2 regions of the Diaphorobacter ruginosibacter genome follow, and region 2 is predicted to be linked to the other one. Evidence: riboswitches for the same ligand, from Rfam matches in the RefSeq annotation. Region 2 holds a riboswitch; the other holds the start of a gene.
The links. A riboswitch is a leader RNA that binds a small molecule or an ion and turns the genes downstream of it on or off. The one in region 2 is predicted to bind glycine.
Positions count from the first base shown of each region.

Region 1: another riboswitch for glycine. It lies ahead of gcvT (glycine cleavage system aminomethyltransferase GcvT); the one in region 2 lies ahead of H9K76_RS18010 (D-amino acid dehydrogenase).

Region 1 is NZ_CP060714.1:2,368,469-2,375,913, reverse strand. It holds gene H9K76_RS10735 (TRAP transporter substrate-binding protein) at 1-776, shown strand, start outside; gene H9K76_RS10730 (TRAP transporter small permease) at 861-1,355, shown strand; gene H9K76_RS10725 (TRAP transporter large permease) at 1,352-2,629, shown strand; glycine riboswitch at 2,643-2,750, shown strand; glycine riboswitch at 2,766-2,877, shown strand; gene gcvT (glycine cleavage system aminomethyltransferase GcvT) at 2,932-4,068, shown strand; gene gcvH (glycine cleavage system protein GcvH) at 4,187-4,561, shown strand; gene gcvP (aminomethyl-transferring glycine dehydrogenase) at 4,679-7,445, shown strand, end outside.
Region 2 is NZ_CP060714.1:3,963,757-3,971,201, forward strand. It holds gene H9K76_RS18005 (amino acid permease) at 142-1,572, opposite strand; gene H9K76_RS18010 (D-amino acid dehydrogenase) at 1,677-2,945, opposite strand; glycine riboswitch at 3,003-3,120, opposite strand; glycine riboswitch at 3,121-3,229, opposite strand; gene H9K76_RS18015 (GNAT family N-acetyltransferase) at 3,479-3,766, shown strand; gene H9K76_RS18020 (hypothetical protein) at 3,815-5,161, opposite strand; gene H9K76_RS18025 (hypothetical protein) at 5,268-6,089, opposite strand; gene H9K76_RS18030 (DUF7933 domain-containing protein) at 6,116-7,445, opposite strand, start outside.

The sequences.
Region 1 (7,445 bases), 1.6 Mb from region 2:
CCCTCGGCGGCGAGCGCGAATCGATCGAGGCGGTGCAACTGGGCACGCAGGAGCTGGCCTTCAGCTCGTCGGGCCCGATCCCCAACTTCGTGCCCGAGACCAAGATCCTCGACGTGCCCTTCCTGTTCCGCGACAAGGCCCATGCGCGCGCCGTGCTGGACGGCCCCATTGGCCAGGAGTTGCTGGGCAAATTCGACGCCAAGGGTTTCAAGGCGCTGGCATGGGCCGAGAACGGCTTCCGCCACATGACCAACAGCAAGCGTGACGTGAAGTCGCCCGACGACCTCAAGGGCCTGAAGATGCGCACCATGGAGAACCCGGTGCACATCGCTGCCTACAAGGCGTTCGGCATCATCACCACGCCGATGGCCTTCCCGGAAGTGTTCACGGCCTTGCAGCAGGGCACGGTGGACGGCCAGGAGAATCCGCTTCCCGTGATCATTTCCGCCAAGTTCGACCAGGTGCAGAAACACCTCTCGCTCACCGGCCACGTCTACTCGCCCTGCATCCTGGTCATGAACAAGGCGGCGTTCGAGAAACTGTCGGCGGCCGACAAGCAGGCATTCATCGACTCTGCCAAGGAAGCAGCCAAGGTCAATCGCGCTCGCGTGGACGAGGATGATGCCAAGGGCGTGGCCGACCTGCGCGCCAAGGGCATGACGGTGATCGACGACGTGGACAAGTCCAAGTTCGTTGCCTCGCTCACCAAGGTGAACGCACAGTTCGAGAAGGATTTTGGCAAGGCCAATCTCGATCGCATCCGCGACTACAAGTAATCCTCGACACCCCTCGCCCGCAGATCGCTCCATTCACGCGATGCGGGCATTTTGTCTTCAGCGGACCAGCCTGGGCGCACGCGCATGAAATCCCTGTTTCTTTCCTTTGAGCGATGGACCACCGCCATCGCCATGGCCGGCGCCTGCGCCATGCTGGCCATATCCTCTGCACTCGGCATCTTTCAGATCCTGATGCGCTTTGTTCTTGAACAACCCGCCGAGTGGACCGAAGTGCTGATCCGCTTCTGCCTGATCTGGATGGTGTTCCTTGCGATTCCCATGGCGTTCCGCCAGGGAGCCATGGTCAGCGTCGACGTGCTCTACCGCTGGAGCCCGCCGGGCATGCGCCGCGTGCTCGACTGGGTCGTGACGCTCGCCGCGCTCTCTCTCATCGGCGTGCTCATCTGGTGGGGATTCGACTACGCCAACCGCGGCGCAGTGCAGTCCATGGCCGGGCTGGAGTCCGTCTCCATGTTCTGGGCCTATCTGGCCGTGCCGGTGGGGGCGCTGTTCAGCATTCCCGGCATTGTCGGCAATCTTCTCGATCCCAAGCGCCTTGAACTGGAGACCGCACAATGACTCCAGTGATGATCACGACCATGGTGCTGTGCTTCGCGCTCAGCGTCTCGGTGGCCGTCTCGATCGGCCTCGCATCGATCGCGGGCATTCACATGTCCAACGCCAACATGCTCATCTCCGTGAAGGAGATGTTCGCGGCGATCAACAAATTCCCGCTCGCAGCGATCCCCTTCTTCATCCTCGCGGGCAACCTGATGGAGACGGGCGGCATATCGCGCCGCCTCGTCGAATTCGCCAAGAGCATCGTCGGCGGCGTCCAGGGCGGCCTGCCCATGACCTGCGTGCTCACCTGCATGATCTTCGCGGCGGTCTCGGGCTCGTCTGTGGCCACGACGTTCGCGATCGGCGCCATCCTGATTCCCGCGCTCATCAAGCATGGCTACCCCACCAGCTTCGCCGCCGCGCTGCAGGCCACGAGTGCCGAACTGGGCGTGATCATTCCGCCCTCGATCCCGATGATTCTCTATGGAGTGAGCGCCGAGGTGTCGATTGGCGAACTGTTCATCGCCGGCTTCGGCCCCGGCATCCTCATCAGCCTCTCGCTGATGCTGTTCGTATGGGTGTTCTGCAAGTGGAAGGGCTGGGGCAAGAACGACGGCGAGGGCCGCATGTCGTTCGGCCGCGCGCTGCTGCAGGCCGGCTGGGCGTTGCTGATGCCCGTGATCATCCTGGGCGGCATCTACGGCGGCATCTTCACGCCCACCGAGGCTTCCGCCGTGGCGGTGTTCTATGCGCTGGTCGTGGGCATGCTGATCTACCGAGAGATCAAGATCAAGGACCTCTACGCCATCTTCCGCAAGTCGGCGCTGTCCTCGGCCGTGATCATGTTCATCATCGCCAACGCCGGGCTGTTTGCCTTCCTGATCACACGTGCCGGCGTGCCCGATGCCATCGGCCACTGGCTGCAGGAAGTACTCAAGTCGCCCGCGATGTTCCTGCTGGGAGTGAACGCGGCGCTGTTCATCATCGGCATGTTCATCGAAACCAGCGCGGCCATCATCGTGCTCGCGCCGATCCTTGCTCCCGTGGCCCAGCATTTCGGCATCGACCCGGTGCACTTCGGCCTCATCATGGTCGTGAACTTGGCGCTCGGTATGATCACCCCGCCCTTCGGCGTGAACCTGTTCGCCGCCTGCACCGTGGCGCGGATCTCGCTGGACCGCATCGTCACACAGTTGCTGCCGTTCGTGGGCGTGATTCTGTTGTGCCTGATGGTGATCACCTATGTGCCGGGCATCTCCCTGGGGTTGCGCGATCTGGTTTACGCGCGATAGAAAAGTTATACTTCACGACTTGTCAGGAGAGAGCCCGCTCACCCATCACATAGGGATGACGCGGGCCGCCGAAGGCGCAGGCAGACACCGAACGCTCAGGCAAAAGGACTGGCAAGCCGCCCGCAGTGATGCGGGCGTTTCCCCAGCTGGAGAGAGGCGGCCTTCACAGTGAAGATCGCCCACCGAAGGAGCAAGTCGCGGCAGTGCCCGCGATGAATCTCTCAGGTAAAGCGGACAGCAGGGCAATACCGCGACTGGCGTGAGGCCGGTCGTCCGGATCATTTGCCTTGGAGTTCCCACTCATGTCCGCGCCCTCGCCCGCCACGCCGCTGCTCACCACGCCCCTGAACGCACTGCACATCGAACTGGGTGCCAAGATGGTGCCGTTCGCCGGCTATTCCATGCCGGTGCAGTATCCCGCTGGCCTGATGGCCGAGCACAACCATACACGCAGCGCCGCCGGCCTGTTCGATGTATCCCACATGGGCCAGCTGCGCCTGGTCGGCGCCGATGCTGCTGCAGCCTTTGAAACCCTGATGCCCGTCGACGTGATCGGCCTCGGCGTTGGCAAGCAGCGCTACGGGCTGCTGCTGAACGACGAAGGCGGCATCATCGACGACCTGATGTTCTTCAACCGCGGCAAGGACATCTTCGTGATCGTGAATGGTGCCTGCAAGGTGGGCGACATCGCGCACATCATCGAGCGCATCGGGCACCGCTGCGAGGTCATCCCCATGCCGGAACGCGGCCTGCTCGCGCTGCAGGGCCCCCAGGCTGCGGCCGTGCTCTCGCGCCTGGTTCCTGGCGTTGAAAAGCTGGTGTTCATGACCGGCGGCGAGTTCCAGTGGAAGAATGCCGACCTGTTCATCACCCGCAGCGGCTACACGGGCGAAGACGGTTTCGAGATCTCGGTGCATGAAAGCCGTGCCGAGGAATTCGCCCGTGCGCTGCTGGCGCAGGCGGAGGTCAAGCCGATCGGCCTGGGCGCGCGCAACTCGCTGCGTCTCGAAGCCGGCCTGTGCCTCTATGGCAACGACATCGACAACGGCACGACGCCGCCCGAGGCCGCATTGAACTGGGCCATCCAGAAAGTGCGCCGTACCGGAGGCGAGCGCGCCGGTGGCTTCCCTGGCGCGGCCAGGATTCTTGCGCAGATCGACCAGCCGGATACCCTTGCGCGCAAGCGCGTGGGACTGATCGCCAAGGAGCGCATCCCGGTACGCGAACCCGCCGAACTGCAGAACGCGGAAGGCCAGAACATCGGCCGGATCACCAGCGGCCTGCTGAGTCCGACGCTGAACCAGCCGGTTGCGCTGGCCTACGTGCAGACGGCCTATGCCAAGCCCGGCACCGAAATCCTTGCCATCGTGCGGGGCAAGCAGGTGCCGATGGTCGTGAGCGCCACGCCGTTTGTGCCAACCAACTACTTCCGCGGCTGATCCATCGATCCATTCATCCGCAGGGCCGGCCAGGCAAGGAACGACATGAAATCGCGCTACATTGCTGGCTGACCACTCTCAACCGTTTTTTCAATTGACTCAATTTTCCGGAGCATCCATGAGCATCCACTACTCCAAAGACCATGAATGGATCAACGCCGCCGACGCCAACTCCGCCGTCGTCGGTATCACCGTGCACGCGCAGGACGCGCTGGGCGACGTGGTGTTCGTCGACCTGCCCGAAGTCGGCAAGACGTTCTCGCAGGGCGAAGTGGCCGGCGTGGTCGAGTCTGTGAAGGCTGCCGCCGACGTGTACATGCCGGTATCGGGCGAGATCGTCGAGGTCAACGAAGCCCTGCGCGACGACCCGTCGCTTGCCAACAGCGATCCTCTGGGCGCCGGCTGGTTCTTCAAGGTCAAGCTGAGCGATGCATCGCAACTCGCCGGCCTGATGGACGAGACGAGCTACAACGCTTTCGCCGCGAACGCCTGATATATGTAGACAGCAACCGCGCCTTGCATCATTCGTTCGATGAAGTTCGATGACGTTCGATGAATTAAGGCGCGGTTCTTTTTTGCCCCTTGATTTGCTTTTGAGATTGGTCCCTCCATGCAAATGCCCGCCGCACTCCCCCTTTCCGCGCTGGAAAACGCCACAGAGTTCCAGCCACGCCACATCGGCGTCAGCCCCGCAGACGAAGCCCACATGCTCTCCGTGATCGGGGAGGCCTCGCGCTCGGCACTGATCGACTCCATCGTTCCGCGCTCGATCGCACGCGCGAAGCCGATGGATATTCCCGCAGCGATCACCGAAGCGAGCGCGCTCGCCGAGCTCAAGGCCGTTGCATCGAAGAACAAGGTTCTCAAGAGCTTCATTGGCCAGGGCTACTACGGCACCCTCACGCCGGGTGTCATCCTGCGCAACGTGCTCGAGAACCCCGCCTGGTACACGGCCTACACCCCTTACCAGGCCGAAATCTCCCAGGGCCGCATGGAAGCGCTGGTCAACTTCCAGACCATGGTCTGCGACCTGACCGGCATGCCGATCGCCAATGCCTCCATGCTCGACGAAGCGACTGCCGCCGCCGAAGCCATGACGCTGGCAAAGCGCTCGGTGAAGTCCAAGAGCAACACCATCGTGGTCGCGGGCGATGCACATCCCCAGTCCATCGAAGTGATCCAGACGCGCGCCAAGCCGCTGGGCATCGATGTCAAGATCGCCAATTCCAAGGCCGAGTGGGACGCGCTGATGGCTGGCGACTTCTTCGCCGCGCTGATCCAGTACCCTGCCAGCAGCGGCTGGATCGAGGACTGGAAGGCTGATGTGGAGACGATCCACGCCAAGCAGGCCGCGGCCATCGTCGCGACCGATCTGCTCGCCCTCACGCTGCTCACGCCGCCCGGCGAGTGGAACGCCGACATCGTCGTCGGCTCCACGCAGCGCTTCGGCATGCCGATGGGCGCCGGCGGCCCGCACGCCGGCTTCATGGCCTGCCGCGACGAATACAAGCGCTCCCTTCCGGGCCGCCTGGTCGGGGTGAGCGTGGATGCGCATGGCAAGCCCGCCTATCGCCTGGCCCTGCAAACCCGCGAGCAGCACATCCGCCGCGAGAAGGCCACGTCGAACATCTGTACCGCTCAGGTGCTGCCGGCCGTCATCGCCAGCATGTACGCTGTCTATCACGGCCCCGAGGGCCTGACGCGCATTGCCCGTCGCGTGGCGCGCTTCACCGCCATCCTGCGCCGCGGCCTGGCCACACTGGGCTACACCCGCGACCACCACGAGACCGGCTTCGACACCATCAGCCTGCATACCCAGGCCGAGACCGATGCCATCATGGCGCGTGCCGTCGCCAAGGGCGCCAACCTCCGCAAGGCCTGGGACGAGTACATCTGCATCTCGCTCGACGAAACCACCACGCGCGCCGACGTGGAGCTGGTCTGGTCGATCTTCGCGGGCGAAGGCAAGCCACTGCCGACGATCGAGTCCATGGACGAAGGAGCTCCTTCGCTCATTCCCGCATTCGCCGAGCGCAAGAGCAGTTTCCTCACCCACCCGGTATTCAATACGCACCACTCCGAAACAGGCATGTTGCGCTATCTGCGCGGCCTGTCGGACAAGGATCTGGCGCTTGACCGCAGCATGATCCCGCTGGGCTCGTGCACCATGAAGCTCAACGCCACGAGCGAGATGATCCCCATCACCTGGCCCGAGTTCGCGAACATGCATCCCTTCGCGCCACGCGACCAGCTCGCTGGCTACTTCGAGCTCGACCAGCAGTTGCGCGACTGGCTCTGCCAGGCCACCGGCTATGCCGGCGTGAGCCTGCAGCCCAACGCCGGCAGCCAGGGCGAATACGCCGGCCTGCTGGCGATCAAGGGATGGCATGAGTCGCGCGGCGATGCGCACCGCAACGTGTGCCTGATCCCGAGCAGCGCGCACGGCACCAACCCCGCTTCCGCCCAGATGGTGGGCATGCAGGTCGTCGTGACCGCCTGCGACGCCAACGGCAACGTGGACATGGCCGACCTCAAGGCCAAGTGCGAGCAGCACAGCACCAACCTCGCCTGCATCATGATCACCTATCCGTCCACGCACGGCGTGTTCGAGACCCAGGTGAAGGAACTGTGCGAACTCGTGCACCAGCACGGCGGCCGCGTCTACGTGGACGGCGCCAACATGAACGCGCTGGTCGGCGTGGCTGCTCCAGGCGAGTTCGGCGGCGACGTGAGCCACCTGAACCTGCACAAGACCTTCTGCATTCCCCACGGCGGTGGCGGCCCCGGCGTGGGCCCGGTCTGCGTGGTGGAGGACCTCGTGCCGTTCCTGCCCGGCCACAAGACCACCGGCATCGAGAGCGGCACGGGCGCCGTGAGCGCCGCGCCGCTGGGCAATGCGGCCGTGTTGCCGATCAGCTGGATGTATATCCGCATGATGGGCCCGGACGGCCTCAAGCACGCCACGGAAGCCGCGATCCTGAGCGCCAACTACATCAGTGCGCGCCTGAAGGACCACTACCCGACGCTGTACTCCAGCGCGAACGGCCACGTGGCGCATGAGTGCATTCTGGACCTGCGCCATCTCAAGGACAGCTCCGGCGTGATGGCCGAAGACGTCGCCAAGCGCCTGATCGACTACGGCTTCCATGCGCCCACGCTCTCCTTCCCCGTACCCAACACGCTGATGGTGGAACCGACGGAAAGCGAGACGCTGTACGAGATCGACCGTTTCGTCGACGCGATGATCGCCATCCGCGAGGAAATCCGCCAGATCGAGGCCGGCGCCCTGCCACGCGAGGACAATCCGCTCAAGAACGCACCGCACACGGCCGAGCAGGTCACGGCGGACGCATGGCAACACCCCTACGCTCGCGAGC
Region 2 (7,445 bases):
ATGTTGATTCCCTTTGCTGCCATAGCCGTACGCCCTTGCCTGTTCCGGAGCACCTCCGAAAGCCGCAGGGCGCACTCAATGCCTCGCATTATGAAAGCGGCTCGATGGCCCTGCCGGCCAACAGCGCCAAAGGGGGCTCTGTCAGGCGAGTCGCTGCTTTTGCCGGGCCAGGTGCGGGCCGGAGGCCGTCCGGGCTGCGTACATGCGGTAGCCCACTGTCAGAAGCCCGAACCAGATGGGGGCCACATACAACGCGATGCGGGTGCTCGCGTCCAGCGCGAGGCACCCCAGGACCACCAGCAGAAACGCCAGCACAAACCAGTTCGTGAACGGCGCTCCGGGCATGCGGTACGAGACGGCTGCGGCTTGGCCTTGCCGGACGGCACGGCGGTAGCGCAGATGGGCATAGACGATGATGCCCCAGGTCCATACCGCACCAATGGTGGCAATGCTGGTCACGTAGATGAACGCCTCCTCCGGCACCAGGTAGTTGAGCACCACACCCACCAGCATGAACGCAGCCGAGAGCACGATGCCGGCAGCCGGTACATGGCGTGAGTTGACTCTGCCGAGACGCGCCGGCGCCTGCTTGAACTGGGCCAGCGTGTAGAGCATGCGCCCCGTGCTGAAAATGCCGCTGTTGCATGACGACGCGGCCGCCGTGATGACCACGAAATTGATGATGCCGGCCGCAGCGGGAACACCCAGCTTCTCGAAGACATGGACGAAGGGACTCATGTCCGGGCTGAGTTCATTCCATGGCACCAGCGACATGATGACGATCAGGGCGCCGACGTAGAAGATAAGGATGCGATAGACGATGCTGTTGGTGGCGCGGGGCAGCACTTTCTCGGGTGCCTCGGCCTCCCCGGCAGTGACGCCGATCAGCTCGACACCGGTGTAGGCAAAGCAGGCTATCTGCAAGGTGAACACCACGCCGACCATGCCCATGGGCGCAAAGCCGCCATGCGACCAGAGGTTGGAGAAACTGGCGGTCTGACCCAGAGGCCCCCAGCCGGTCATGATGATGGCCACTCCCAGCACCAGGGTCGCGACGATGGTGACGACCTTGATCAGGGCGAACCAGAACTCCAGCTCACCGAAGACCTTGACTGCGATAAGGTTCACTCCCAGCAGCACGGCCAGCGTGGCAAGTGCCGGAACCCATTGCGGTATCGCGGGAAACCAGTAGTGAGCATAGATGCCGATGGCCGTCAGTTCCGCCATGCCCGTGACCACCCAGGTGAACCAGTAGGTCCAGCCAGTGACAAAGCCCGCCCAGGGGCTCACATAGGTCTCGGCATACGTGGCAAAGGAGCCCGCCACAGGGCGGTGCACCAGCAACTCGCCCAAGGCACGCATGATGAAGAAGATGGCCAGTCCGGCGATGGCATAGCTGACCAGCAGCAGCGGCCCCGCCTTGTGAATGGCCTTGGCGGAACCAAGGAACAGGCCCACGCCGATGGCGCCCCCGAGGGCAATCAGCTGGATATGCCTGTCCTTGAGCCCGCGCTCAAGTTCTCCTTGGGTGTGAGGCAGCCCTCCGGCTGCCGTGCAGTCTGTGCGATCCATGTTGGTTGTCTCCGTTTTTGTGATGCACGCGGCAACAGTCACCCCGCACGGGGCGCAATGGCTGCCGCGATCGGTTGATGATGGAAAAAGCCAGTACCCTGAACTTATGCGCTGGCGTGCGCGAGGGGTGCGGGCCGCGGCCTCGCGGTGGTGCCGCCCATGGACTGCTGGACGATGTCGCCGATCATGTCTGCGGTGACTGCAGACAGGGTCCAGCCCAGGTGGCCGTGGCCGGTGTTGTAGAAGACGCAGGGCTTGCTGCCCCGCCCAACGCGCGGCAGCATGTCCGGCATCATGGGACGCAGGCCGGCCCAGGGCACGACGCTGCGGGTGCTGACGCCCGGAAAGCAGGCCTGCACCCAATCGATGAGCGGGCGGATGCGGTCGGCACGGATGTCCTTGTTGTAGCCGTTGAACTCGGCCGTGCCGGCCACGCGGAAGCGATCATCGCCCAGGCGGCTGGTGACTAGCTTGGTCTCGTCGTCCAGGAGGCTCACGACCGGCGCGGATGCCCGGCTGGTTTCGTCGAGCAAGTTGACCGTGATCGAGTAGCCCTTGACCGGATAGATATTGACATGGTCGCCCAGACTGGCGGCCAGCTCGCGGCTCGCCGTACCGGCGCATACCACGATGCCGTCGAAAGAGGTCGTGGCGGTTTCCTTTCCATGGCGCACGGTCACGCTGGCCTGCCTGCCGTTGCTTGCCACGGAAAGAATCTCCTGCCCGTACAGGCAGCTCACGCCCAGGCGATCACACGCGGCAGCCAGGCCGCTGGTGAACTTGTGGATGTCGCCGGTCGAATCACTCTCCGTGAAGTAACCGCCATAGAAGGTGCCGGACAGGGTCGGCTCGATGGACCGCATTTCCTGCGGGGTCACTGCACGCCGCTCCAGTCCGCCCTGAGCCAGCAGCTTCGAGACCTTGCCGGCATGCTCGAAGCCCGCCTGGTCGCGGTAGATATGAAGAATGCCCTCTTTCTTCAGGTCGAAACCGATGCCTTCCTGTTCAGCCCAGGAAAAGAGGTGCTCACGCGCTGCAATGGCCAGCCTGGCCGTCTCCACGGTGTTCTTCTGGTAGTGCGGAATGGCCGAGAGAAACTCGACAAACCACGTGAGCTTGTGCCAGCTCGGCTTGGGGTTGAGCAACAGCGGTGCATCGCTCTTGAGCATCCACTTGAGGCCCTTGAGGATGGTGGACCAATGGGTCCATACCTCGGCGTTCGATGCCGAGAGTTGTCCGCCGTTGGCAAACGATGTCTCCATGGCGGCGTAGCGCTGCTTCTCGAACAAGGTGACGGAAAACCCGCGCCTGGCCAGGGCATAGGCCGTGGTCACGCCCGTGATGCCGCCTCCGATAACGGCGATTGTCTTCATGATGATCCAGCTCCAGATACGTCAAAGGGATGGAGCCCGTGCGCACCATGCGCATCGGACGCCCCCTCTGTTCTGGACCTGAGAGATTCACGAGGTATCGCACGAAGCGGTACTCGCTTGCTCCTTCGGTATGCCTGGCGGACGATGGCGCCGGACATTCTTCAGAGTGGTGAAACAAGTGATGCCGATCCTTTTGCCTGAGAGTTTCCGGGGCGGTTGCTCCTTCGGCGCTGCATGCGGCACATACGTAGATCGTGCGCTGCAGTCTCTCTCGACATCACTGGGCTGAAAGCCTGAAGGGCGACTATAGGGACATCGCCACGTCTTGGATATACGGGTTTCTACAGGGCTGTGTCAGTGAGCCCGTTCTCCCTTGCGCTGCAAACATCCACCAGGACCACAAACACTTCAAGCCCTAAGTCCCCATTGTCGCAAGGCCACTGAACAATCAACGAGACTTGACCATGACTCGGAGACGACATAACGTCCCGAATCCGGACCAACACCCAACGACCTTATCCCGAAGTCTGACCATGCCATACCCGATCCACCATCAGGAAGAAGATTCCAAAGGCGCGTTCTATGTCGAAAAGCTCGGCCAACGTATTGCCGAGATGACATACAGCCGCACGAATGCCTCCATGATCATCATCGACCACACCGATGTCGACGAGTCGCTGCGTGGCGAAGGCGTAGGCCGCCAACTGCTCGACGCACTGGTCGCCTGGGCCCGCTCGAGCGGCACCAAGGTGCTGCCGCTGTGTCCCTTTGCCAAGGCGCAGTTCGGCAAGGATGCGTCGATACGCGACGTGCTGGTCTGATCAAACTGAATCGTACCGTGGGTCCGTAGGGAGCCTCTGCAAAACTCCCTAGGTATGCTGAATCAGGAATGCACTGCGCCTGCAGGGCGTGCACGCAAATGCGTAAAGCAGTCCGCCACTGCCCCACAGACGCTCCACCTTGCGACGGGCCTCAGGTAAACCGGAATCAAGCTGCAACACGAAGTGCATTGCATCGCCACAGTGGCGGCACACCGGATACCAGGGCGATTGCACCCAGGTCGGCGCCCCTCCGACGCGATACAGATACTGTCCCACTTCCCAGGGCTGGGCCGACCATCGCTCGGCGGTTCGGGCCAGCCGCATGGTACCTGGAAGCAACGGGCCGTCGACAACGTAGTCCGGTATTTCCGGCTCCGATACCGTATTGGGATGAAGGCAGGTTGCGCCCCCTCCGGCATCATGCCCGTAGTGCAGTTCACCCGCACCGCTCTCAAGGCAGGACATGCACAAGGACAGGCTGACAGCCGGTTGCGCCTTGCTCATCCATTCATCTGTCTTCACCGTACGGTTCAGCCCATTGGAACTGTTGAATACCAATGACTCCGGAAGACTGAGCAGATGGCACAGCGGACCACCACAACAGCCGCATTGCCCTCGTCCCTCGCCGCCCACGGGCCATGATGGTCCCTGCGGCACACCCCGCGCAGTAGGATGCCAATGCCTGGGAACCCAATCTTCCTTAAGTTCATAGCCTGCCGGGAACACCATGTGCAACGGCGCCGTGGAATGCAGATGCGGCTGCGGCGCTTCAAATTCATGCAGCTGGCAACCCTTGTAGACCCGATCTTCAGTCTCCCATCGCGCAAGCAGTTGACTTGCTTGCTTCAGCGATACGGCATCGCCCAGCGAAAGCAGGATGGCCATGCCGACCATGCAGGCGTTGTGATGACTCTTCTCGAAGCACTCATCGAGCAGCCTGCGAACCGCATCCGCAGTCCCCTCATCCAGCTCCTGCCAGACTCGCCAATGCAATTGCAGCGAACCATCCAGCACCGGACTCACCAGGTCGAGAACGTGGGGACGCAACGTTTGCGGCTGCTGCCAGCTTGCCTGCATCAAAAGGGTTTCATGCAGCGGGAGCGCCTTGTCCAGCGAAGCGCCATCGCGCAGGGCGGCAAGCGCCTCAGGAAGTGCCTCATTCACCAACTCACCCCATGCCGCATCCGGCAGCTTCGCCAGGGCCAGTTCAAACCAGATTTGCGGTGACAGACGCTGCGCCATGGCACAGGAAAGGGCGCGTTGCAGATCGGCTTCCTTTGCTTGCTCTACCCAGAAAAACCAGTCCTGCACCTTGACACTGGCGTGCTCAGGAGACGGGGACGAACGCGCCGATCGAAACTGCGATAAAAATACATCCATACCGTTCGAGCTCATGCGCTTCTTTCCCTCGTTTCCATCCATCGTCATGAACTTGCTTACAGGACAGTCCATCGGGACGATTCAAAGCCCTCAACATGATCCTGTTCCTTTGCCGCAAGGCTCATTCATCACCATCCAACCCCATGCTCTCGGCAAACCCTTCGGTATAGCCCAGTACCAGAGTGCGCCTCGTTGACAGCAGCTGCGCCAACTCCGCCCAGCCCTCGTGCTCCAGCACGTCACTGCCCTGGCCTTGACCATAGAGTTCACGCAATGCGGCCACCAGGCTGCCGGCCTGGTTGGCGGAAGGTGGGGCCGGACGCACGAAGCCCATGCATGATGCCCCCATCGCAAAGAAACGATAACCATGGTGTGTGGCCAGGTGGCGGATGATGGCGTGGTTCTGGAACGTGTCCCAGTCGACGCTGAAGTAGCCATTGGGCTGGCCTGCGATCATCAGGTCATCGGTGGCGACAGGCAGTCGCTGGACATAGACGACATCGTCCAGCAACTGATCGGGTGCCCGATTGATGGCCACCAGCGCCTGCACATCTTCGCCACAGACAGCCAGCGTGCCGCATACATCGGCCCAGCCCTGTGCCACGTCGGGGTTGGACAACTGCTGCACCACATGTTGCAGGCCCGCCAGCTTCCACGCTGCCACCTGCTCGGGTGCATCCCAGTTCAGTTCGTCCGGAGGGTCCAGATACAGACGCTCATCCTGCCCGGCGTGGCCGCAGGTGTAGCTGCACTGGTTGATATCGTCCAGCGTGCTCAGGTAGCGATGGCCGGGGTCGGTGGCCCCCAATGCATCCAGATGCGCCAGCAGCTCGTCAAGATTTGTGACGCCTTCCATCCACTCGCAGGCGAAATCGAAGTTGCCGCGGCGATAAGGCTGCTCATCGGTGTCGCGCCCCGATGGAGAGAAGAGTCCTGTTTTCATGGTGTGTGCTTCTGCTTCAGTGTTTCTCACCGGCCCTTGCCTTGCTTAGGGGAATCATCAATGCATGCGACACGACGCCAACCCGCTGCAGCGACTCCCGCCAGCGCAATGGAGAGCAGCATCAGCGCCCACTGCGCCAATGCGGGAACGGGCGCAGCATCTCCCCGATGGGCAATCATGTCACTCACCTGCGCCTCGCATGCACTTGCGCAGCTTCCTCCCGTGGGCGGCGTCACCACCGCCACGTTGGTAAGGGTGCCGCTGGCCGACGCTGACAGCTTGGCCGTCACCGTGTACGCCAGTTGTGAGCCCGCAGGAAAGTCCGCAATAGGCTCGCTCAGGGCCACGGCACCGCTGGCGGCAGGGCACACTGCACCGCCCGAGGCCGTGCATGTCCAGTCCCAGGTTTCAATGCCTGCGGGCACTGCATCATGGAGCACTGTGCCGCCGGCGGGCGCCTCGCCTGTGTTGGCCACCGTCACCGTATAGATGGCCGTATCGCCCGCGGCCAGCGTGCCGCCGGACCGGCTCTTGGCGACCGAGACCTGCGGCACCACCACGGGAGCCGCCGACACGGCCAGCGTGGCCTCGGCATCCCGCGCCGGTGTCAGATTCTGCGCGTTCGTTAACGCCGCTGCCGCAATGCGTTCGCTGTAACTGCCGGGCTCGACACCCCGGACCTCCACGACCGTAGTGCAACTCTGCCCCGCGGCCAATGCCACGCCCGACAGGCTCAGCGAGCCGCCTGCAGGCGCGGCCAACGTGCCTGCACAGCTGTTGCTCACCACCGTGCCCGTGAGTTGCAGGCTGGACGGCAGCGGGTGGGCATAGGCCAGATCGGTGACCACCGGTATGGCCGCTGTGGGGTCGCAGCCCTGCGGCCCTTGCAACGTAATGGACCATTGCGTGGTCTGCCCCGCAACCACGCTCGAAGGACTGAATTGCATGCTGATGCCCATGCCCGGATCCACACCGGCATTCGGTGCCGTGACCATGACGTTGTTGTTGCAGGCATCGCGCGTCGTGAAGTAGCTGCGCCCGTCCGAAGTCACCTCCGGAGCACTGAAATTGCCATTGTTGGGCAGGCCGTTGACCAGAACATTGCTGCCCTGGGGTCCATAGATGCGTACCGGTGCAGCCCAGCTGGCGCCCCCATCGGAGGACTCCACGTACCACAGGTCCTTCTCCATGGCCGCCGTGGTGTTGTAGTCCGCAAAGTTGTAGTAGGTGCCCAGCACGCCTCCCCTGCGCAACGTGCGGCCTGCGTTGTTCACCAAGGCGCGGGTGGTCCCCGCCGGCAGTGGCGTGGTTTCCGCGAACCCGGTGCCGGCAAAGAGGTCCGCCTCCAGCGTTTGC